DNA from 3 places in the Pseudomonas muyukensis genome. Region 1 is predicted to be linked to each of the others. Evidence: riboswitches for the same ligand, from Rfam matches in the RefSeq annotation. Region 1 holds a riboswitch; each other region holds the start of a gene.
The links. A riboswitch is a leader RNA that binds a small molecule or an ion and turns the genes downstream of it on or off. The one in region 1 is predicted to bind cobalamin.
Positions count from the first base shown of each region.

Region 2: another riboswitch for cobalamin. It lies ahead of KSS95_RS16755 (CbtB domain-containing protein); the one in region 1 lies ahead of KSS95_RS17700 (TonB-dependent receptor).
Region 3: another riboswitch for cobalamin. It lies ahead of KSS95_RS15205 (ABC transporter ATP-binding protein); the one in region 1 lies ahead of KSS95_RS17700 (TonB-dependent receptor).

Region 1 is NZ_CP077073.1:4,021,929-4,025,195, reverse strand. Features, by position in the region: gene KSS95_RS17700 (TonB-dependent receptor) at 1-2,008, opposite strand, end outside; cobalamin riboswitch at 2,118-2,323, opposite strand; gene KSS95_RS17695 (outer membrane beta-barrel protein) at 2,484-3,230, shown strand.
Region 2 is NZ_CP077073.1:3,776,625-3,779,891, reverse strand. Features, by position in the region: gene cobM (precorrin-4 C(11)-methyltransferase) at 1-233, opposite strand, end outside; gene KSS95_RS16765 (cobalamin biosynthesis protein) at 262-672, opposite strand; gene KSS95_RS16760 (CbtA family protein) at 672-1,367, opposite strand; gene KSS95_RS16755 (CbtB domain-containing protein) at 1,378-1,563, opposite strand; cobalamin riboswitch at 1,666-1,828, opposite strand; cobalamin riboswitch at 1,890-2,088, shown strand; gene cobW (cobalamin biosynthesis protein CobW) at 2,189-3,256, shown strand; gene cobN (cobaltochelatase subunit CobN) at 3,260-3,267, shown strand, end outside.
Region 3 is NZ_CP077073.1:3,397,607-3,400,873, reverse strand. Features, by position in the region: gene paaD (1,2-phenylacetyl-CoA epoxidase subunit PaaD) at 1-204, shown strand, start outside; gene paaE (1,2-phenylacetyl-CoA epoxidase subunit PaaE) at 220-1,296, shown strand; cobalamin riboswitch at 1,368-1,548, shown strand; gene KSS95_RS15205 (ABC transporter ATP-binding protein) at 1,665-2,441, shown strand; gene KSS95_RS15200 (ABC transporter substrate-binding protein) at 2,438-3,267, shown strand, end outside.

The DNA of each region.
Region 1 (3,267 bases):
CCAGGCGTACATCGGGCAGCACTTGCCAGCCAAGGTTGGCGTCGACCACGCTGTAGCCCGGCACCTGGGCGTCGTTGGCGGCACTGGTGTAGCGCGCGTCCACATAGCGCAGGCCGATACCGGCGTCGACGGCCTGGCCGAAGCCTTTGCTCAACCACAGGTTGGCGGTGCGGCGCGGGACGTCTTGCGGACGATTGCCGGCCCGGTCGTACACCACACCCCCGCTGCGCTGCAGGAAATCATCGTACTTGGCCCGCAGCAGTGCGGCGTTCGCCGACACCTGCCACTGGTTGCCAAGGGCCAGCTCCAGGCTGGCTTCGAGCCCGTCGGAGGTCTGCTGGCCGGCTTGCTGGCTGCCCTTGGTCACCACGTCATAGACCGGCAGCTTTTTCTTGACGATGTGGTACGCCGCCAGCGTCCACTCGCCGCGCCCCTCCCAGAAACGCTGCTTCAAGCCCAGCTCGGTCTGCTTGGCTTCGGTCAGTTCCAGGCGCTGCTCGGGGCGCAAGGTCAACAGGTCGCCGACGCCATCCTCGCTGGTGGAGTACTGGCCGTACAGCGACAGGTCGTCGCTGACGGCGAACACCAGCCCGGCACGCCAGTTGCCGCCGCGCAGGCTGCGGTCGTTGCGGGTGCCGTTGGTGAGGTCGTCGCGGTCGATATGGTTCTGGTCGCGGCGCACGCCGGTGACCAGCGACAGGCGCTCGGTCAGTTGCGTTCTGTTTTCCGCAAAAAGAGCAAAGGTACTGGTTTTGGACAGCATCTGCGGGCGTAGCGGCGAGCCACTGTGGAAACCGCCGGGGGCGGGCTGCCAAGGGTCGAGCGGGTCCTTGCTGTCGTCGTTGTAGGGTGAGTTGCTGTCGACATTGAAACGGATCTTGTTGTACTGCGCCCCGACCACGGTCTTGCTGGCCAGCCCGAACAGCGAATGGTCGAAGGTGAAGCTCTGCAGGTCGCCGATCTGCTCCTGGTTGTGCTTGATCTCAAGGAAACTGCCACGCAGGATCTGCCCGCTGGCGCCATCCCAGCTGTACTCCTCGGCATTGCGCCAGTGCCGGCGGCTCTTGATGTAGTACAGCTGGTTGCTGGCGCTGAGGTGGTCGTTGATCTGCCAGTCGCTGGTCAGCCGCGTCCACTCGTCGTGGTAGCGCTGCTGGTCGTTGCTGACGTTGTAGTTCTTCTTGCCCAGGCTGCTGCGCAGGTGGCCGTCGATCAGTGGGGTGCCGTAGTAGTTGGCCGGTTGTGCGTCGCCGCGCTCGTGGGACAGGGTGAAGCTCAGGTCGTCCGTGGCGTCGAAGCGCAGTGCGGCCGACAGCGCCAGGCTGCGTGAGTCAGTGCGGTCGACCCAACCGTTGCCGGCCTGCTGGTTCAGGGTCAGGCGATAGCTCAGGCGTTCGCTGAGGCTGCCGCCGCTGTCCAGGCCGAGCTGCTGACGGTCCCAGGAGCCGTAACCCAGGCGCAGGTGGTTGCGAATGTCACCACTGAAGGGTTTTTTCGGGATCACGTTGACCACCGCGCCGGTGGCGCCTTCGCCATGCAGCACCGAGGCCGGGCCGCGGATCACCTCGATGCGCTCGACCATCCATGGGTCGACCGGGTAGGTGAGGGTGCCGGCACCGGCGTACAGGCGCGCGCCATCGAACAGGGTCATCACCGAGCTCTGGCCTGTGAAACCGCGCGCCGACAGGCCGGTACCGCCATCGCCCGGGGTGCCGATGAAGGTGATGCCCGGCGAGCGGGTCACGGCGTCCTGCACGGTCTGGTTGTTGCGCCCCTGGATCTGCGCCGCGGTGAGGGTGCTGGTGCTGGCCGGCGTTTCCAGGGCGCTGAGGTTCAGGCGCGAGCCGGCTTGGCTCGGGGTGGCCAGGTCGACGGCCTGCGGCTCACGGTTGTCGGTGATGGCCGTGGCGGGCAGGGTCAGGGAGGCGCCGGGCTGTTCGTCGGCCAGCGCTGGCAGGGACACGGCCAGGCAGGCCGCCAGGGTGTGAAGCTTGTTGAATCGGGACATGTCGTTCCACTGCTGCAGGAATGAATGGATCCCGGTGGAGAACACGCAACGGCGAATCGCGTAGGCAGGCGCGCACGCGGATACCGGCCTGCGCCCGCCCACCGCGGGTTGCCAAGTGAAGCCTCAGGCCGGTCTCCGGGCTTGCGAGGGTCATGAAGCCTTCACCTTCCCATGCCTGTGCACAGTGGTGTGTCGAAGGTTTCGCTCGCTTACCGTTGCGGGGGCAGCGCCGGACTTGTCGTTGACAACGACGCACCGGCTTCCCGTTTCACCCTGCGCGCGGCGGCGCAGGACACCTGAAACTGGCGCGCATCTGATCATCGAACCGGCAGGGAGTCAATCGTTTGAATGAACGCAAAATCTGTGACGCCTTAGCGAGTTAGCGGTAGTTGTCGAATTTTTTTCGAACTTTCGCCAGTGGCGTTGCCTCGAACCGGTCGTTGCTCATTCATTCACGTCATGGAGACTTCTGCGCATGTTTACCCGTCACCTGCTGCGTCATTCCTGCCTGTTGGCCTTGCTCGGCGCGCCCCTGGCCGCCACTGCGGCGCCGAGCAGCGATCCGCTGTTCACCCTCGGCCTGCTGGGCGCCTACGACAAGTTCAAGTTCGAGGGCGGCAGCGAATCGGACAAGCAACACATGGGTCAGGGCGGCGTGTTCGCCACCTTCGGCAACAAGATGACCGCCGAATCCGGCTTCATCTACCAGATCGGTGCCGAGGCCAAGTACGGCAAGAAGAGCGACAACAAGCTCAAGGAGGCCCAGGCCGACCTGGACCTGGGCTGGCGCGCCGCGCTGGATGCGCGCAACTTCGTCGACCTGACCCTGGGCGGCGGCTACAGCTGGACGCGCTTCGAACCCGAGATCAACGACCTCGATACGCGGCTGACCTACAAGTCGCCATTCGCCAAGGCGGCGCTGGGCTACAACCACCAGTTCGACGCCTCGACCCTGCGCGTGGAAGTGGGGGCGCGGCGTACCATCGATGGCCGTGCGCGGCTGAAGGTCGATGACTACGGCAGCGACAGCGTCGACATGAAGGACCGCACCAACCCCTATGCCGAGGTCACCTTGCTGATGAACCAGCAGGGCGGCATGCCGGTGCAACTGGGGGCGTACTACACCCGCACCGAGTACAAGCTCGACGAGGACACCCCGGTGGCGGACAACACCAAGCTCAAGCGGGACGAGTTCGGGGTGAAGGTGGGGTTGGCGTTCTAAGCGCCTGAACGATCTCACCCCCCCTCGCAATCGGTAG
Region 2 (3,267 bases), 250 kb from region 1:
ACCCGGGCCACGTCCAGGCCTTCGGCGTGGGCCTGGCGCATGGCTTCGACGATCTGCTCCAGGTGCAGTTCGGCGCTGTTGAGCACGGTTCGGGCGTTATGGCCCTCGAGCAGCGCAGGCGGGACCAGGGAGCCTGCGTAGATGATCACCGGGCATTGGCGAATCAGGCGCTGGCCCTTGACCGTGATCAGTTCCGGATCGCCGGGGCCGGCACCGATGAAGTAGACCGTCATGGCGGTTCCTTGCAGGTAAAGATGCGGATTATCCGCCGATGGCCAGCGCCAGGGTAGCGCCGGCAAGGACCTGCCGCGGCACGTGCAGGTTGGGTTGTGGCGAAGCGCGGGCAGCCAGGGCCAGGGCGGCGCTTTCGGCCACGCCCCAGCAGCCGGTCTGGGCGTAGGCAGTGGCCGAGCGTTGGCTGAGCATCGGCTCGAAAGCCAGCAGGTGCGCGGCGTCGAAGCACAAAAACGGCACGCCAAGGCGCTCGGCCAGGGCCAGCAAGCCCGGTTCGCGGGCCTTGGGGTCGATGCTGGCGATGGCGCGCAAGGCCGACAGGGGCAGGGCGTGGCGGGCCATGGTCTGGCGCAGCAGCACCGCCAGGGTCTCGACGGGGCAGCCGCGGCGACAACCAAAGCCCGCGTACAGCGCGGGCTGCAGGCTGAAGTCGAGCATCAGGCCGGGTTGGCGCGGCGGAACAGCCAGGCGCTGAGCAGGCCCAGGGCCAGCCAGAACGCGGCGTTGGTCAGCCAGGAGGCGATCTTGAACTGGCTGGCCAGGGCCTCTGGCGCCAGGCTGGCGTGCACCGCCGGTTGCGGCGCGCCGATCACATGGGGGCTTACCAGCAGCACGACACCCAGCACCTTGAACAACCAATGCCGGCTGAACACCAGCAAGGCCAGGCCGGCCGCGGTGGCGGCGGCGGTGCCGATCCACCAGGCCTGGCGTTGGCCCAGGTCGGCGGCGGCGGTGCCTGGCAGCTCGGCGGGCAAGCCCAGGGTGGGCGCCAGGCAGAACACGGCGAAGCCGGCCAGGCCCCAGAGCGCCCCGGTGCTGACGCGGCCCGGCTCACGCAGGCTGTACAGCGCGGCGAGGAGCAGGGCGAAGCCGACGGCTACCACCAGGTTGCCGCCGGTGGTGGCCAGCACCCGCTGCCAGCCGTCTTCCGGTGCCCAGGCCTCGGCGCTGTGCTCATGGCTGTGGCCGGCTTCGGCTGGTGCGTGTTCATGCTGCTCGGCTACCGGGGCGGCGCTCTCGAAGGTTTCCGCCTGGAGGATCAGCGGGGCGATCCAGAAACTTTGCAGCAGGGTCAGCAGCAGGGCGGCGAGCAGCCCGCTGAAGCCCGCGGTGCGGGCAATGCGCGTGATCATGCAGGGATACTCAGTGGCAGGGGAAGGCGGCGCTGTGGCGGGTGTCGTGGGCGGCGTTGTGTACCGCCTCGATGTGCGAGAAGCCGGCGAAGTACACCAGGCTCAGGCCCAGCAGGCTGGCGCCCACGGCGACCAGCAGGCGCTGGCTGAGGCTGACGGGGGTGGCGATGCTGTGCTTGGCACTGGTGATAGGCATGACGCGTTCCTCTGCTGCTTTTGTTTTGGGCAACGGGCAAGCGCGACGCCCCCAGGCACGGATGGCCCAGGGCATGCGACAGCACCCGCCCACCGCGGGGTTGTTCATCGAGCACGGCAGGCCGGTCTCCGGGCTGGCGAGGCAGGGTGCGCTCGCTTACCGTTGCGGGGGCAGCACCGGCTTTGTCCTGGCCTGTTGGAGGCCATGTGACGCACCGGTTTCCCGTTTCACCCCCGGCTGGGGGCACCTGCAGGCAATGCGCTAGCAAATCACGGGGCGTAGCCGGCGTCAATCGCGGCGGCGGTTGACCGTTGTCGGGTGGATGCGTAGCCTTGCCGCTTCGAGGTTCTCAGGCCTGGCCTGAGCTAAGACGGGAACGCGGTACAAGCCGCGGCTGCCCCCGCAACTGTAGGCACTGAAAGGTTCGGCACAGCCACTGCGCAGGCGCGCGGGAAGGCGCCGAGCCACCGGCCCCGACGCCGGATTGGTGCAAGCCAGGAGACCTGCCTCGCGACGTTTTCGACTTTCAACCGGGCGGGGTGATCCGGTGGCGAACGCGCCCGGCCAGCATGGCCGCGGCCGCCGTCCCGCATGCCCGCGCCACAGCCGCCAAGGGCAACGCGACATGAAAACACTGGCCAAGCTCCCCGTCACCATCGTCACCGGCTTTCTCGGCTCGGGCAAGACCACCTTGCTCCGCCACATGCTCGACAACGCCCAGGGCCGCCGTATCGCGGTGATCGTCAACGAATTCGGCGAACTGGGCATCGACGGCGAGATCCTCAAGCAGTGCAGCATCGGCTGCACCGAGGAAGAGGCGCTGGGCCGGGTCTTCGAACTGGCCAATGGCTGCCTGTGCTGCACCGTGCAAGAGGAGTTCTTCCCGGTGATGCGCGAGCTGGTGGCCCGTCGCGGCGACCTGGACCATATCCTGATCGAAACCAGCGGCCTGGCCCTGCCCAAGCCCCTGGTACAGGCCTTCCAGTGGCCGGAAATCCGCAACGCCTGCACGGTCGATGCGGTGATCACCGTGGTCGACAGCCCGGCGGTGGCTGCCGGCACCTTCGCCGCCTACCCCGAGCAGGTCGACGCCCAGCGCAAGCTCGACCCCAACCTGGACCATGAGTCGCCGCTGCACGAGCTGTTCGCCGACCAGTTGGCCAGCGCCGACCTGGTGGTGCTGAACAAGGCCGACCTGATCGACGCCGCCGGCCTGGCCGGGGTGCGCGCCGAGGTGGCCGAGGAACTGCCGCCGGCGGTCAAGGTGATCGAGGCCAGCAGTGGCCGCCTGCCGCTCGACGTGCTGCTGGGCGTGGGCGCCGAGTCCGAGGCGCATATCGATGGCCGTCGCACCCATCATGATTCGCACCACGACGGTGACGATCACGACGACCACGATCATGATGCCTTCGACTCGATTTCCATCGACCTGCCCGAGGCCGACGAAAGCCTGCTGCTCGATGCCCTGAGCCAACTGGTCGGTGAATTCGGCATCCTGCGCGCCAAGGGTTTCGCCGCCATCCCCGGCAAACCGATGCGCCTGCTGATCCAGGGCGTGGGCACCCGTTTCGACAAGCACTTCGACCGCGCCTGGCGCAGCGATGAAGCGCGCATCACCCGCCTGGTACTGATTGGCCAGGACCTTGACGCCGTGCAGCTGCAAGCGCGCCTGCGCCAGGCCCTGGGCGCCTGACCCATGCACCT
Region 3 (3,267 bases), 620 kb from region 1:
CTGGGCCGTGAGCGCCTGCTCGCCTATGGCATCGCCCCGCCCGAGGGCGGCGCGAGCCTGCACGGCCACAGCCCCGTGGTGTGCTGCCCGCAATGCGCCAGTGGCGACACCGAGCTGCTCAGCGAGTTCGGCTCCACCGCCTGCAAGGCCCTGTACCGCTGTCGCGCGTGCCTGGAGCCGTTCGACTACTTCAAATGCCTATGAGCCGTGGAGAACACCATGAGCCAGTTTCACCGCCTGACCATCAAGCAAGTGCGTCAGGAAACACGGGACGCCGTGTCCATCGCCTTCGACGTGCCTAGCCACCTGCAGGACGATTTCCGCTTCACCCAGGGCCAGTACCTGGTCATGCGCACCCAGCTGGACAATGAGGAAGTGCGCCGCTCCTACTCGATCTGCAGCGCGGTGCAAGACGGCGAACTGCGCGTGGCGGTCAAGCGCGTGCCGGGCGGGCGCTTCTCGGCGTTCGTCAACGACGTGCTCAAGGCCGGCCAGCAACTGGAGGTGATGCCGCCCTCGGGCAGCTTCTTCGTGCCGCTGCAGCCGACCCACCAGGGCCACTACCTGGGCGTCGCCGCCGGCAGCGGCATCACCCCGATCCTGTCGCTGATCGCCACCACCCTGGCCTGCGAGCCGCACAGCCGCTTCACCCTGCTGTACGGCAACCGGGCCAGTGGCAGCGCGCTGTTCCGCGACCGCTTGGAAGACCTGAAGAACCAGTACCTGGAGCGCCTGAACCTGATCTTCGTGTTCAGCCGTGAACAACAGGATGTCGACCTGTACAACGGTCGCATCGACGCCGACAAGTGCGACCAGCTGTTCTCCCGCTGGCTGGATGTGCCCAGCCTCGACGCCGCCTTCATCTGCGGCCCCCAGGCCATGACCGAGACCGTGCGCGACAGCTTGCAGGCCAACGGCATGGACAAGGCGCGCATTCACTTCGAGCTGTTCGCCGCCGCCGATGGCACGGCCCGCCGCGAGGCACGCGAGGCCGCTCGCCAACTCGATGCCAGCAGCAGCCAGATCACCGTGATCAGCGATGGCCGGGCGCTGGCCTTCGACCTGCCGCGCAATACCGTCAGCGTGCTCGACGCCGGCAACGCCATTGGCGCCGAGCTGCCCTATTCGTGCAAGGCCGGGGTGTGCTCGACCTGCAAGTGCAAGGTGATCGAGGGCGAGGTTGAGATGGACAGCAACCATGCCCTGGAAGACTACGAAGTGGCGGCCGGCTACGTGCTGTCCTGCCAGAGTTTCCCGATCAGCGACAAGGTGGTGCTGGACTTCGACCAGCTTTGACGCCAAGGGCTTGGCTATCGATTAGGCATGCGTTGACTCCCAAGGGCAGAAATGCTCAGATGCGCCCCTGCTTTCAGGTGTCCCTGGCCGCCGCGCCAGGGATTAAACGGGAAGCCGGTGCCTCGCCCGTGCGAGAAGTCCGGCGCTGCCCCCGCAACGGTAAGCGAGCCAGGCATTCGATACACCACTGTGCCCCGCGCATGGGAAGGTGAATGCCCGATGACCCTCGCCAGCCCGGAGACCGGCCTGATTCGCCCATGGCCATTCCCGCGGAGGGCGGGTGCGCTCAGCTTGCCAGGCGCCCCTGCGCCTGCGCGGCCGTCTCGCACCGTCACCGTCGGGCTCATTCATTCCTGCGGTGTCTGTTCATGTCTTCTCCCCTGCTGCACCTGGAGCGCCTGCACTGGTCACTGTCCGCCAGCGGGCCAGACCTGCTGGCCGGCATCGACCTCAAGGTCCAATCCGGCGAGTTCGTCGGCCTGATCGGGCCCAATGGCAGCGGCAAGACCAGCCTGCTGCGCTGCGCCTACCGTTTCAGCCGGCCACGGGCTGGCCGGGTGCTGCTCGATGGCGAGGATATCTGGCTGCACCCGCCGCGCTGGCTGGCCCAGCGGGTGGCGGTGATGCTCCAGGAATTTCCCGAGGATTTCGGCCTGAGCGTGAGCGACGTCGTCGCCATGGGCCGCACCCCGCACCTGGGCTGGCTCGACGCTGACGGCGACCCGGCGCCGGTGGACCAGGCCTTGCGCCAACTGGGCCTGCAGGACCGCGCCGCGCAAGGCTTCGCCAGCCTGTCCGGTGGCGAGAAGCAACGTGTGCTGCTGGCCCGGGCCCTGGCCCAGCAGCCGCGCCTGCTGATTCTCGACGAGCCGACCAACCACCTCGACCCACGCCACCAGCTGGCCCTGCTGCAGCACCTGCGCGGCAGCGGCCTGGGCTTGCTGGCCAGCTTCCACGACCTCAACCTGGCGGCGACCTTCTGCGACCGCCTGTACCTGATCGAGCAAGGCCGGATCATCGCCCAGGGCACGCCTGCCGAGGTGTTGACCGAGCAATGCCTGGCCGAGGTGTTCGGGGTTCACGCCCTGGTCGACCGCCACCCCGTGGGCCAGCACCCACGCATTACCTGGATCCGTCACGCATGACCCGCCTGCTGCTTGCCCTGTTCGCCTGCCTGCCGCTGTGTGCCCTGGCGCAGGGCTTCCCCGTGACCGTGCGCAGTTGCGAGCGCGAGGTCAGCTTCAGCCAGCCACCGCAACGGGCGGTGAGCCACGACGTCAACTTGACCGGCATGCTGCTGGCACTGGGGCTGCGCGAGCGCATGGTCGGCTACAGCGGCATCAGTGGCTGGAAAAGCCTCGCCCCGGCAATGCGCCAGGCCCTGGGCGGCCTGCCGGAACTGGCCCCGCGCTATCCGTCGGTGGAAACCCTGCTCGCGGCCGATGCCGACTTTCTGTTCGCCGGCTGGAGCTATGGCATGCAGGTCGGTGGGCCGCTCACCCCACAGCGCCTGGCAACGTTCGGCATTCCGGTATACGAGCTGAGCGAGTCGTGCTCGCGGATCATGCCCTGGCACCCGGCAAGCCTCGACGACCTGTACACCGACCTGAACAACCTGGGGCGCATCTTCGGCGTCAGCGCGCGGGCCGACCGCCTGGTCGAGCAACTGCGCCAGCGTGTCGCGCGGGTCAGCGCTTCGCTGGCCGCGCTCCAGGATCGACCACGGGTGTTCCTCTACGACAGCGGCGAGGACCGCCCCACCACCTCCGGCAGCCTGGGCATGCCCCAGGCCCTGATCGATACGGCCGGCGGCAGCAATGTGATGGCCGACGTGCCTGCCAGCTGGACCGAAGTCAGCTGGGAAAGCGTAGTGGAGCGCGACCCTGAGGTGATCGTCATCGTAGACTACGGCCCGACCCGCTGGCAGCAGAAACGCGACTACCTGCTGCAGCACCCGGCGCTGGGCAGCGT